Regions from separate parts of the Pontibacillus sp. ALD_SL1 genome, predicted to be linked through region 3. Evidence: riboswitches for the same ligand, from Rfam matches in the RefSeq annotation. Region 3 holds a riboswitch; each other region holds the start of a gene.
What was found. A riboswitch is a leader RNA that binds a small molecule or an ion and turns the genes downstream of it on or off. The one in region 3 is predicted to bind S-adenosylmethionine.

Region 1: another riboswitch for S-adenosylmethionine. It lies ahead of IMZ31_RS15400 (methionine ABC transporter ATP-binding protein); the one in region 3 lies ahead of IMZ31_RS04665 (LLM class flavin-dependent oxidoreductase).
Region 2: another riboswitch for S-adenosylmethionine. It lies ahead of IMZ31_RS07050 (Na+/H+ antiporter NhaC family protein); the one in region 3 lies ahead of IMZ31_RS04665 (LLM class flavin-dependent oxidoreductase).
Region 4: another riboswitch for S-adenosylmethionine. It lies ahead of metK (methionine adenosyltransferase); the one in region 3 lies ahead of IMZ31_RS04665 (LLM class flavin-dependent oxidoreductase).

The regions. Positions count from the first base shown of each region.
Region 1 covers NZ_CP062974.1:3,033,706-3,036,876, forward strand. Annotated here, with positions in the region: gene IMZ31_RS15390 (MetQ/NlpA family ABC transporter substrate-binding protein) at 1-81, opposite strand, end outside; gene IMZ31_RS15395 (methionine ABC transporter permease) at 97-765, opposite strand; gene IMZ31_RS15400 (methionine ABC transporter ATP-binding protein) at 755-1,786, opposite strand; SAM riboswitch class I at 1,905-2,010, opposite strand; SAM riboswitch class I at 2,214-2,317, opposite strand; gene IMZ31_RS15405 (TlpA family protein disulfide reductase) at 2,401-2,811, shown strand; gene IMZ31_RS15410 (thioredoxin family protein) at 3,009-3,171, opposite strand, start outside.
Region 2 covers NZ_CP062974.1:1,396,194-1,399,364, forward strand. Annotated here, with positions in the region: gene IMZ31_RS07045 (ABC transporter permease) at 1-119, shown strand, start outside; gene IMZ31_RS07050 (Na+/H+ antiporter NhaC family protein) at 302-1,591, opposite strand; SAM riboswitch class I at 1,708-1,815, opposite strand; gene IMZ31_RS07055 (C40 family peptidase) at 2,207-3,109, shown strand.
Region 3 covers NZ_CP062974.1:917,472-920,642, reverse strand. Annotated here, with positions in the region: gene IMZ31_RS04670 (helix-turn-helix domain-containing protein) at 1-1,144, opposite strand, end outside; SAM riboswitch class I at 1,419-1,524, shown strand; gene IMZ31_RS04665 (LLM class flavin-dependent oxidoreductase) at 1,693-2,754, shown strand; gene IMZ31_RS04660 (ATP-grasp domain-containing protein) at 2,751-3,171, shown strand, end outside.
Region 4 covers NZ_CP062974.1:2,903,642-2,906,812, forward strand. Annotated here, with positions in the region: gene metK (methionine adenosyltransferase) at 73-1,272, opposite strand; SAM riboswitch class I at 1,583-1,692, opposite strand; gene pckA (phosphoenolpyruvate carboxykinase (ATP)) at 2,228-3,171, shown strand, end outside.

The sequences.
Region 1 (3,171 bases), 1.7 Mb from region 3:
TGAGTCATCCTCTGCTGATCCACATGCCGCTAGTGCGAATATGAATAATGCGCTGAGGAATAGTGTTAAGAATTTTTTCATCATTTAACTCTCCTTCTATCGTTTGTCTAATTTGTTAGATATAAGGTCTCCAACGAATTGGAATATGAATACAATAATGACAATTAAAATTGTAGCCAAGAATACAACATCAAAGTCCCAGCGTTGGAACCCTTTGAGATAAGCCAAATCACCAAGACCACCTGCTCCAATGACACCTGCCATGGCTGAATAGCTAATTAAGTTAATAGAGGTAACCGTAATACCCGAAACCAAAGCTGGCATTGATTCTGGAAGCAAGACTTTAAAGATAATTGTAGAGGTCTTAGCTCCCATAGATTTTGCTGCTTCTATTACACCTTTATCTACTTCTTTAAGAGCAATTTCAACAAGACGACCATAAAATGGTGCTGCTCCGATAATTAAAGCAGGCAGTGCTGCATTAGGGCCTCTTATTGTCCCAATTAAAAATTCTGTGAATGGGAATAAGAGTAGAATTAGAATAATAAATGGAATAGCACGGAACACGTTTACAATCGTTGCCACAATGAAATTCAATGGTTTGTTAGCCCATATATTTTGCTTTGAAGTTAAATACAGTAACAGCCCTAGCAACAATCCTAAGATAAACGTTCCAATTACAGAAAGAGCGGTCATATATAACGTTTCTTCCGTAGCCGTAATCAGATCTTCTACATTTGCGTTTGGAAACAACTTATGAAACATGATTATTCACCTCTACTTGCACGGACGTTTCGGAAATATAATCGATTGCCTTCTTGATGTCTTCTTCTGTCCCATCCATGTGAACATAGAGCGTTCCATAAGCACCTTTACTAGTTTGAGTAATCTTACCTTGTAAAATGTTGAAGCTCACAGTAGGGAATTCTCTCGATACCTCACTAATTAAAGCTTGATTCGTTTTCTCTCCCACAAAATGCAGACGAACGACTTGTCCAGTCTGATACTGAGCTAAGATCGTCTCCACTGCTTCGTCTTGGTCTTGATCGCCCATAATTTGTTCTACAAATCGTTTCGTTACTTTTTCTTTTGGATGAAGAAAGACATCTAATACATCGCCTTCTTCTACAACTTTACCTTCTTCCATCACCGCTACTCGGTGAGAGATTTTGCGGATAACGTGCATTTCATGAGTGATAAGGATAATCGTTAAGTCTAACTGTTCATTGATATCAACCAACAAGTCTAATATTTGATCAGTTGTTTCAGGGTCTAGTGCCGATGTGGCTTCATCACATAACAGAACTTTTGGTCTGTTAGCAAGCGCCCTTGCTATACCTACGCGCTGCTTTTGTCCACCACTTAGTTGCGATGGGTATGCATCTTCTCTGCCTGCTAGGCCGACTAACTTAATCAGTTCATCAACTCGTTCTTGCCTTTCCTTCTTTGGAGTTCCTGCGATTTCTAAAGGAAACGCAATGTTTTCTCTTACCGTTCGAGACCAAAGAAGGTTAAAATGCTGGAATACCATCCCAATCTCTTGTCTAGCCTTACGTAGACTGCCCGCTTTCAAACTTGCTATATCTTCACCATCTATGACGATTTCCCCGCTCGTAGGATCTTCTAATCGGTTAAGCAACCGAATAAATGTACTTTTACCAGCACCGCTATATCCGATCACTCCATAGATTTCTCCTTTTTCGATGTTCAAATTAACATCATCAACCGCTTGAACTTGTTTTGTCCCAGATTTGAATATTTTCTGTAGATTCTTGATTGAAATCACGGTTGTTCCTCCTTTTCAAATGCGAAAAAGTTTAAGGATTCTCTTGTATAACCTTCCCTAAACAAAAAACCTTACTATCCCCTAAGAGGACAGAAAGGTTTATCTAAACCGATTCGTCCTCTCATCTGTCTAAGCTATGCTTAGCAGGATTTGGCACCTTTCAAACATAGTTTGATGGTTGCCGGGCTTCAAAGGGCCAGTCCCTCCACCTCTCGTGATAAGAGTAAAATCCTTTATTCAATTAACGCTTTAACTCTTTTAAGTCTAGAAAGAATTCTAGCACGCGTCTTAACATTCAGTCAATATGAAACTTTCACTCAATTCTTTCATCTAAATAAATCCTATCAGCAAACAGTATACGGAAATGAATGGTGTAGATAATAAAAAAAACGTCTCCCAAAGAGAGGGAAACGCATGTACGTATACTCTCTTATCATTCAAAGCTCACGCCTTGCAGGAATTAGCACCGTTCCTAAAAAGGATGGTTGCTGGGTTTCAAAGGGCCAGTCCCTCCACCTCTCCAGATAAGATCTGAAATCGATTTTAAGTTAAATCATATGTTAGCATGGTGATAATAAAAGAGTCAATTCAAATCATTAAAGGAGGCAACGAACATGCAAGCACCTCACTTTGAGCTCCCCGCTATGGATGGCAGCCATTATCAATTGGAACAAGATCTCGGAAAAGTCATCGTCCTCACTTTTTGGGCTTCTTGGTGTCCCGACTGTTCAAGGGATCTTCCGAAGAAAGAACATTTCTATCAATCCTTAAATCGTGATGAAGTCAAAATGTTGACGATTAACGTAGCCGGAAGAGAACGAAACGTTGAAGAAGGTGTGGCATTTGCCAACAAATTTCTTGCTCAACCTACCCTAATTGATCGAGGACGTGAAGTTTATGACCTATATCAGTGTACAGGCGTGCCAACAACTGTGGTCATAAATCAACAGGGCAAGATTGAAGCGCAGTTTGGAGATAAAGCAGATGTCATGGAGATTATGAAGACGATTGGAACGTTATTATAAATGAATTGCAATAGTATAAATAAGGACTCCTTATGATGAGTCCTTATTTTCTCCAGTCATAGTTCGATCATTTGTGATTTACCAATACCTTCTCTCTACATTTCTTTACATGATTCACTCAATTATTTCTTGGGAAATCATCGTTCGACATTATTTCATACATAAGAAGAGGCTGTCCCATATAGGACAGCCTCTTCTTATTGATATTGATTCACTTTCTCATAGAGATAAGGTACTGATTGAAATGCATAGATTTTTTCAAGAATCATGCCTTTTTTTACGATCAGAAGACACGGAACACTCTCTACTTCGTAATAACTCATGAAGTCAGGATGAATCGCTGCGTTCAACTCTCTAAAG
Region 2 (3,171 bases), 480 kb from region 3:
AGCAAGGGATGTTTGCAAGTGCATCAGCTCCTAATAATGTGATGATTCTTTATACCATTATGTACGGATGTATTGCGCTTGCAGTAGCGATTACATTATTCCGGAAGCGTGATGTATAGGGGGGGGCACATGGGGAAGTGGTGGACCATTTCATTATTTACGATTTTCTTTTTGTTTTTATTATTTGTATTTACAAAGCGAGAGACATTGGCAGGGCAATTGTTAGGTGTTGACCCTTTCTTATAGTTCTAAAGGGATAAAAAAATGACGGGATACATGTATCCCGTCATTTTTAGTAATTTTACGCAGATTTTTTAAAGCGTGGGAACCCAATTGCAATTGCTATGAGACCTGAGATTGCAATTAATATAGGATAGAAAGAATACGGTAGTAATTCTATTGGCGATAGGCTACCGATTTGGGCTGCTGTTAATAATTGCGCTCCATATGGGATTAAGCCTTGGATTGTACAAGAGAATATATCTAGTAAACTTGCAGACTTTCTGGAATCAATCTCATACTCGTCAGCAATGTTCTTTGCCAATTGTCCAGTCGTAATTATAGCAATTGTATTATTTGCTGTAGCTAAGTTTGTAGTGGCTACAAGACCGGCGATACTTCCTTCGGCACCACGTTTAGAGCGAATTCCTTTTGTAAGGGTATGGAGAAGGAATTGAATGCCGCCATTGTGTTGAATCATAGCTACGATTCCGCCAATTATTATTGTAAGGAAAATTAATTCCGACATGGAGTTAATTCCTGATGTTATGTTAGACATAAAGGCATCAAGAGAATAATCACCACTAATTCCTCCAATTATTCCTGATAAAAGAATACCTCCAATGAGCACGGCCATCACATTCAGTCCTGCTAACGCACCCACTAAAACTCCGACATAAGGAATCACTTTTAACCAGTTGAAGCTATCTGCATCAACAGACGATGTTCCGCCTGAAGTGATCACGATTAACAATATAATAGTCGCAATAGCTGCAGGGAGAACGATGAAGAAGTTGGCTTTGAACTTGTCTTTCATTTCAGTTTTCTGTGTTCGAACCGCCGCAATTGTCGTATCAGAAATGATGGATAGGTTATCACCAAACATTGCACCACCAACAACAGCTGCAAGTGATAAGGCTGCAGAAAAGTCTGTTTCGGCACTAATACCGACAGCAATTGGTGCAAGTGCACTTATTGTGCCAACCGATGTTCCCATAGAAAGTGAAATGAAGCCAGCAATAATGAAGACTCCAACAATGATTAAGTTTTCAGGAAGATAAGTTAATGCCAGGTTTACTGTAGATTCTACGGCACCAATGCTGCTTGCCACCGATGAGAACGCACCGGCTAATATGAATATGAAGACCATAATCATGATGTCAGGATGGCCTGCACCTTTTGCAAATTGCTCCACTTTTTCGAAGGTTGGCTTCTTACGATTTTGTAGAATTGCAACAATCGCTGCAATTAGGGCTGGGATTAAGATTGAAATATAATAGAAATCACCTGTTACTATGCCAGATCCTACAAAGATAACTAAGAAAATGAGTAAGGGTAATAGAGCAAGTGGATTCCCTTTGTTTATATTCATGTTGCTGCACCTCTTTCTTGCTTGTTTAAATTCTTGTGTAATGGAAAACACTAGCCATGTATCATTAAAAAAGCCCTCTTCTTAATCAGAAGAGGGCTTTATATTTAGAGCTCCTCTTCTCATCTATCAAGTGTAACCTTGCTGGATTTGGCACAGCACTCATTTGCAATGAGCCCGCTGCCGAGACATCGTAGGGCCAGTCCCTCCGCCTCTCGTGATAAGAAGGAGTATTCACTTTTTGTTTTACATGCAGTACCTAAGTTTACTTATAACGTGGTTTATTGTCAATGAATGAAGAAAAAATGAGGTGTTGATAGGTTGGTGAAGAGTGAATGAAGAGACTCGTGTTGTGAGAAAAGTAAACTTTTTGGGAACAACTCCCTAAGTATACGTATGTTTAAATCTTGTACGAAAGTTTCATTTTCTTATAATCCCTATATTTACCTATTACAGTAAAAATGAAGTAATGAAGGGATCTTGTTGTATTATTATAAAAAATATGTCTTTTTTGAAAACAAATTGTAATATAAACGTAACTTTATGACAAACAAACTTTTGGTAGAATAGTCGTAGAAGAAAAAACAGACGATACTAGAAGAAAATGGAGTGGGGAATATGTTGAAGAAAATTGTAGCTTGTGGAATGGCTGTAATGTTTACGTTTAGTGGTGCATCAGTAGCTGGGGCGGCTAGTCAAGATGATTTGTTAAGTGTAGCTAAGAATCATATGGGAGTACCTTATGTATTTGGTGGTCAAAGCCCTAGTGGATTTGACTGTTCTGGATATACACAGTATGTCTTTAACAAAGTGGGTATCTCAATCCCTCGTACAACTGGAAGTCAAGCCACAGTAGGACAAGCAGTTAGTAAAAGCAATATGAAGCCAGGAGACCTAGTATTCTTTGAGAACACATATAAAGCAGGCATCTCGCATGTCGGAATTTATGTGGGTAATAATAAGTTTATTAGTGCTACCTCTAGCAAGGGGATTGATATTGTCTCTCTTAGCAATCCGTACTGGGGTCCTAAGTTTTCTACGGCACGTCGTGTAGCAGGGTTAAATAATGTAGACAGTTTATTTGCAGATGTGGATGAAAATCATGTTGCTTATGAAGCGATCAAAGCTTTAGTTAGTAGTGAGATTATAAAAGGATACCATGATGGTACATTTAAACCTAACCAAGATGTTACTAGAGGGCAAGCAGCTGCTTTATTTAACAGAATCATTGAGCATGAAGCTTCTGATAAAACAACATTCCCAGATGTAGATCCTAATCATCAATTTGCTAATGATATAGCAGCTATGAAAGAGCTAGACATTATTAATGGCTTCTTAAACGGTGAATTTAAACCAAACGAAACGATCACATTTAGTGAAATGACTACGATGGTTTTAAATTCGTTTGAAGCATCAGGTATTGAAAAGGATCAAAGTGTAAAAAGCTATTCCGCAGAAAATGTATCTCGCGCTGATTTTTCTTCAACTTTATATGACACACTTTATCAACACCAACAGTAAGTCTATCTTACACGTACGGTTATATATCCTCTTTGGTTTCAAAAACCAAAGGGGTTTTTTTA
Region 3 (3,171 bases):
TTCCTTCTAATTCCTTAATTAACTCATTCATACATCGTTCGAAATCTTCAGACCTTCCCTCTTTCTCAAAAATGAATGCTTCTAACTCTTTCAAATAATATTGATCTTTTTGCGACAGGCATTGTTTCCTAGCATGAGAAAGGACAATTTTCGCTTCTTGAATCTTATTTCGATCTATTAAACTACCAACTAATGAGTGATATGGAAGAATAATATTATGCATATCATTAATATTAACCTTAGCTTCTATAGATTTCCTGAAATAATAGATGGCAGCCTCGTAGTCACCAAGTTGTTTATTGATTAATCCACAATTATGATGAATCCGACTCTTTAACTTCTCATTATTTGTCATAGTGACAATTTTTTCTCCTTTGAGAAGATACTCCATTGCCGTTTCACATTCATTCATATCCCAATGTATAGCACCTATCATATTATACGTTTCCCCTAATCGATCCCATTCGAGCTTTTGTTGAAACACTTGAAGGCACTCTTTTGCTGCTTCAATGGCCTTATAATATTCTCTGCTTTGCTTATGAAGCAAAGAGATATTATAGAAGAATAAGCCTTTCTCTAATTCGTCCTGTGTTTGTGAGACAAGCCTATAATAGTGCTTTAGGCTAGCATGTATATGATTGTGTTGAAAGTGATACAAACCATAATAGTAGTCATAGAACGACAAAAACACCTTATCGTCTAGTGTCTCCCCATCTTTTATATAAAGGTTTATTAATAATTGAATTGAAGCCATTTCTTCTGTATTGCAGCCTGATTTCATAAAATGGGCACCTTTAATGAGTGTAAATAACAATTCACTATAGATCCCCTTAGCGACTTGATCCTCCAGAGAATCCAAATGATTCAGCAGACTCTTTACTCTAGCACCATCACCTATAATGACCGCATCTTTCAATTCTATAATCTGGTCGATTAAGGCCGTATCCATGTATTCGTACTCCAACAAGTAAGCCTCATCCACCTCAAGCTTGTCCGCAAAAAGCACAAGAATATCTTTAGACGGGACGTACTTACCAGACTCAATATTGCTAAGATGAGTAGCTGAAACCACCCCAACACTTAGTTCGTTCTGTGATAATCCCCGCAATTGCCTTACGTATTTAATCCTTCTCCCAATGTGCACCCAGATTCCCCCATACCATAGTGGACTAGTTGTATATGCTCAAAAAAAGATGCTGAAAATTCCAAAAATATTTCCTTAGTATTAGTTTAACAAACATTTTGTTCTACCGAATCAGGAAGGAAGACCCCTTTTGCGGTAGGTCAATAGAACCATCACCGATGTTCATCAAATAGGAGCACGCAATTTTAAGGTGAAAGTTTTAACTTACATTTCATTGACAACTCACTCATAAGAGCGTAATATATTCATCAACAAAAAGTTTGAAAATTAACTCTTCTTATCAAGAGAGGTGGAGGGACTGGCCCTTTGAAACCTCGGCAACGGGTTCTGATGTGAATACCGTGCCAATTCCAATCAGGTGAAATCCTGAAAGATGAGAGAGCGGGACTCGTATTCAGAACCCTCTCATCTCGTCTCAAGGACAAGTTGAGGGGGTTTTTTATTACCTTCCTTCATATATATAGAAGGAAATTGGACGCGTAACTTTTAATTCCAAGTAACTTGGGTTGTTTAATCTGATATACTATTATAAAGAGGAGCTGAGTCAAGTGAGGTACGGATATTGGTTACCGATTTTCGGAGGGTGGCTTAGAAATGTTGAGGATGAGAATATGCCCCCGACATTCGATTATGCCAAGAAAGTCATTCAACGAGGGGAACAGTTAGGATTTGATACAACCCTTATTGCGGAGTTGTATTTAAATGATATAAAAGGAACCGATCAGGATTCCTTAGAAGCCTGGACAACAGCAGCAGGCCTGGCAGCTGTGACTGAAACTACAGAAATTATGGCCGCAGTCAGACCTAATTTTCATAATGCAGCAGTAACAGCTAAAATGGCCGCGAACATTGATCAAATCTCAGGAGGCCGCTTCACGTTAAATGTCGTATCCGCCTGGTGGCAAGAGGAAGCCAAACAATACGGAGGGTCGTTCACCGCACACGATGAACGCTATGATCGAACCGATGAATTTCTTTCAGTGTTAAAATCCCTTTGGACAAAAGAAGAACCCGTTAGCTACGACGGGAAGTTTTATTCCATTGAGAATACCCACCTTCATCCGAAACCTATTCAAAAGCCTTATCCAAAGCTTTACGCAGGTGGTGAAAGTCCACGTGGAAAAGAAACGATCGTCAATCACTGCGACGCCTACGTCATGCATGGTGGCACGGTCGATGAAATTAATACGAAAATCAGTGATATGAAAGCAAGACGCAGTGAAGCCGGGCACGAGCCCTTCCAATCTTTTGGAATGGCTGCTTACGTCATTTGCCGTGATACAGAAGAAGAAGCACTCCAAGAATTAAACCGGATTACAGATGTGAAAGACTCAGGCGCTTATGCAGGATACAGTGACTTCACTAGTAAGTCACAGCTTGAACAACAAGTCGATCTACAAGATTACTCCGTTTCAAACCGGGGACTTCGCCCAAAACTGATCGGCACACCAGATCAAATTGCTGAACGTATCTTACAATACGAACAAGTTGGGCTCAACCTACTCCTTCTTCAATGCTCTCCGCAACTAGAAGAGATGGAGCGCTTTAGCCGGGACGTTATGCCACTCGTAGAAGAGAAACGCACACACTTCAAGGAGGTACCACAATGACAAAGATATACGTGTTACATGAAAATGATGAATGGACTGATCACCTAACAGGACGCTTAGAGGAGCTCGGCTTGCCGTTTGAGTTATGGCACTTAGACCAGGGAACGGTTGATCTAACAGAAGAGCCACCAGAAGGAATTTTCTATAACCGAATGAGTGCTTCTTCTCACACTCGTGATCACCGCTTCGCACCTGAATTCACAGAAGCTGTCCTCGCTTGGCTCGAACGCCACGGCCGTACCGTTGTGAACGGCAGCCGTGCTTTGCGCCTTGAGCTAAGTAAAGTGAATCAATATATGGCCTTAAATCAAGAAGGCATCACAACGCCAAAGACCATTACAGCCGTCGGGAAAGACCATATTATTGAAGCAGCTAAAAAGCTTGACCTTGCTCCATTTATTACGAAACACAACCGCG
Region 4 (3,171 bases), 1.8 Mb from region 3:
CAATGATAAAAACAATCGCAGTGAAACAAAAAGAGCACGGAATTACTATGCAATTCCGTGCTCCTACCTATACTATAAGTTTGCTAGTTGTTTTAACTCTTCTGCTTTATCCGTTTGCTCCCATGGGAACTCAACATCTGTTCGGCCAAAGTGACCGTAAGCTGCAGTGTCACGGTAGATTGGGCGACGAAGATCAAGCATTTTGATAATGCCAGCTGGACGAAGATCAAATTTCTCACGTACAGCTTCAACTAATGCCTCTTCTGAAACTTTCCCTGTACCAAATGTATTGATTGAAATCGACACAGGTTGCGCAACACCAATGGCATAGGCTAATTGAACTTCGCAAGAATCTGCTAATCCGGCGGCTACAATGTTTTTCGCTACGTAACGAGCTGCATAAGCAGCGGAACGGTCAACTTTAGTAGCGTCCTTACCACTGAAGGCTCCACCACCGTGACGTGCATATCCGCCATACGTATCTACTATAATTTTACGGCCTGTTAAACCAGCATCCCCTTGAGGACCACCGATTACAAAACGACCTGTTGGATTAATGAAGTATTTTGTTTGTTCATCAAGCAATTCTGTAGGAACAATTGGAGCAATAACTTGCTCTTTTAGATCCTTTTGAATTTGCTCTAGCGTTATTTCTGGGTGATGCTGCGTGGAGATAACAATTGTGTCAATACGAACAGGATGGTCATGTTCGTCATACTCTACAGTAACCTGGGTTTTGCCATCAGGGCGTAGGTAAGGAACTGTTTCATCATTGCGCACGTCAGACAAACGTTTCGCCAATTTGTGAGCTAAAGAGATCGGAAGGGGCATAAGTTCAGGCGTTTCGTTATTTGCATAACCAAACATGAGACCCTGGTCTCCTGCACCAATATTCTCAATTTCCTTATCAGTCATTTGACCTTCTCGTGCTTCAAGCGCTTCGTTTACCCCTGCAGCAATGTCTGGTGATTGTTCATCAATTGCCGTAAGTACTGCACATGTTTCTGCGTCAAAACCATATTTGGCACGTGTATAACCGATTTCCTTAATGGTATTACGGACGATTGATTGGATATCCACGTACGTATTTGTTGAAATTTCTCCTGATACGAGAACTAACCCTGTTGTAACTGTCGTTTCACATGCTACACGAGCGTTAGGATCATTTTTTAAGATTTCATCTAGTATGGCATCAGAAATTTGGTCACAGATTTTGTCAGGGTGCCCTCCTGTAACTGATTCTGATGTAAACAAGCGGCGGTTTGCAGCCATTCCCTCAAACTCCTCCTTTAAAATACTCTTATCTTTGAGACGGAACTCATCACCCAGCTATCTATTCAGAAAAAAGTAAAACAGAGTTATGTAAATTCTTTTTATATATGAATTTACACCGATCTATTCTATCGACCTGGAACAGTTTCGTATATTGTAAACGAATGAAAAAAATACATGAGAAAACGTCGAAATTCGCTATATCCAGCAAATGCCGATGACTTTCAATATACCTTAGAAAGCGTTTAGAAACCTTTCGAAAGTATAAAAAATCCCTTCCCATAACGAGCAAAGGGAAAGGGTCCATTCGCTCTTATCGTTCAAGGAGGTCTTCCTTGCATCAGGTTAGCACCTTTTCATCTAAGGATGACGGTTGCTGGGTTTCATAGGGCCTGTCCCTCCACCTTCTCTGGATAAGATAGTTTCCGTTCGCGACTTATCATAACGTTTTAGCCCTTCTATGTCAACTGAATATAGAGCGTTATCATTGCTTTATTGAATGTTACACGAGCACTTTTTCACTCAAGTATAAACGTGCGAATTTAGACACTTAGAAATTCATTGATAAACGGGGTTGCTGATTATAATTGACTTTGGAATACGGAACATTAAACCAAGGAAAAAGGTGAGTTGACATCGAAGTAATATATTATAGAAGTAAAACGCTTGTGCATTTTTCCATCTCCGACACCTCAGTCATTCTATTCATTATAACTTTTCACCTTTTCTTTTACATTTACAGTCACAATTTTGCCGTAATTTCATTATAAAATAGTATGGACTAATAAAATGAATGTGTTATACTAATGACACATTGAGTCTGATCCTATTCAAAAGATTGTATAGCCCAAGAACAAGAAGGGTTAGATCTCAACTTGGATTCGTCATTAAAAAATGATTTTGTTAGGTTCACTATCAAAGTCAAAAAATATTAAATAAAGGCAGGTTCTTGAGCATGAATACGGTGAATCAAGCGTCCATAATTAAAGAATTAATTACACAACCTAATGTGTTAACCAATTTGTGTGTGGGAGAACTCGTTGAAAAAGTTCTTCAACGTAACGAGGGTACACTAACTGCTACAGGAGCGATCAGAGCCGAAACAGGACGTTACACCGGCCGATCCCCTCAAGATAAGTTCATCGTTAAAGATGAGGTTTCAAAAGACACAGTTGATTGGGGTACCGTGAACCAACCCATATCAGAAGAAATCTTTGAAAACCTTTATCATAAAGTCGTAGATTTCCTAAAAGAAAAGGAAGAAGTATTTGTTTTTAATGGCTTTGCCGGTGCAGACGAACGCTACCGATTACCTATTCAAGTAATCAATGAATTTGCTTGGCATAACTTGTTCGCCCACCAACTATTTATACGCCCTACTGAGGACGAATTCGCCGATCATGTAAGCGAATTCACGGTTATCTCTGCCCCTTCCTTTAAAGCAGACCCCGCTCAAGATGGCACACGCTCCGAAGCCTTTATTATGGTGTCATTTAAACATCGCGTGATCCTTATCGGAGGGACCGAATATGCGGGGGAAATTAAGAAATCGATCTTTTCAGTTATGAACTACCTACTACCGGAGAGCGATGTTCTACCTATGCACTGTTCAGCTAACGTAGGGAAAGAAGGCGACGTGGCATTATTCTTCGGACTCTCGGGTACAGGGAAAACTACCCTATCTGCTGATCCCGAACGTCGACTAATCGGCGATGACGAACACGGTTGGTCTAACCGCGGAGTCTTCAACATTGAAGGTGGATGCTATGCAAAGTGCATTAACCTTTCTGAAGAAAACGAGCCGCAAATCTATAAAGCCATCCGGTTTGGGTCTGTGCTTGAGAATGTGATTTTGCATCCTGGCACAAGGGAACCGGATTATGAAGATACAACTCTAAC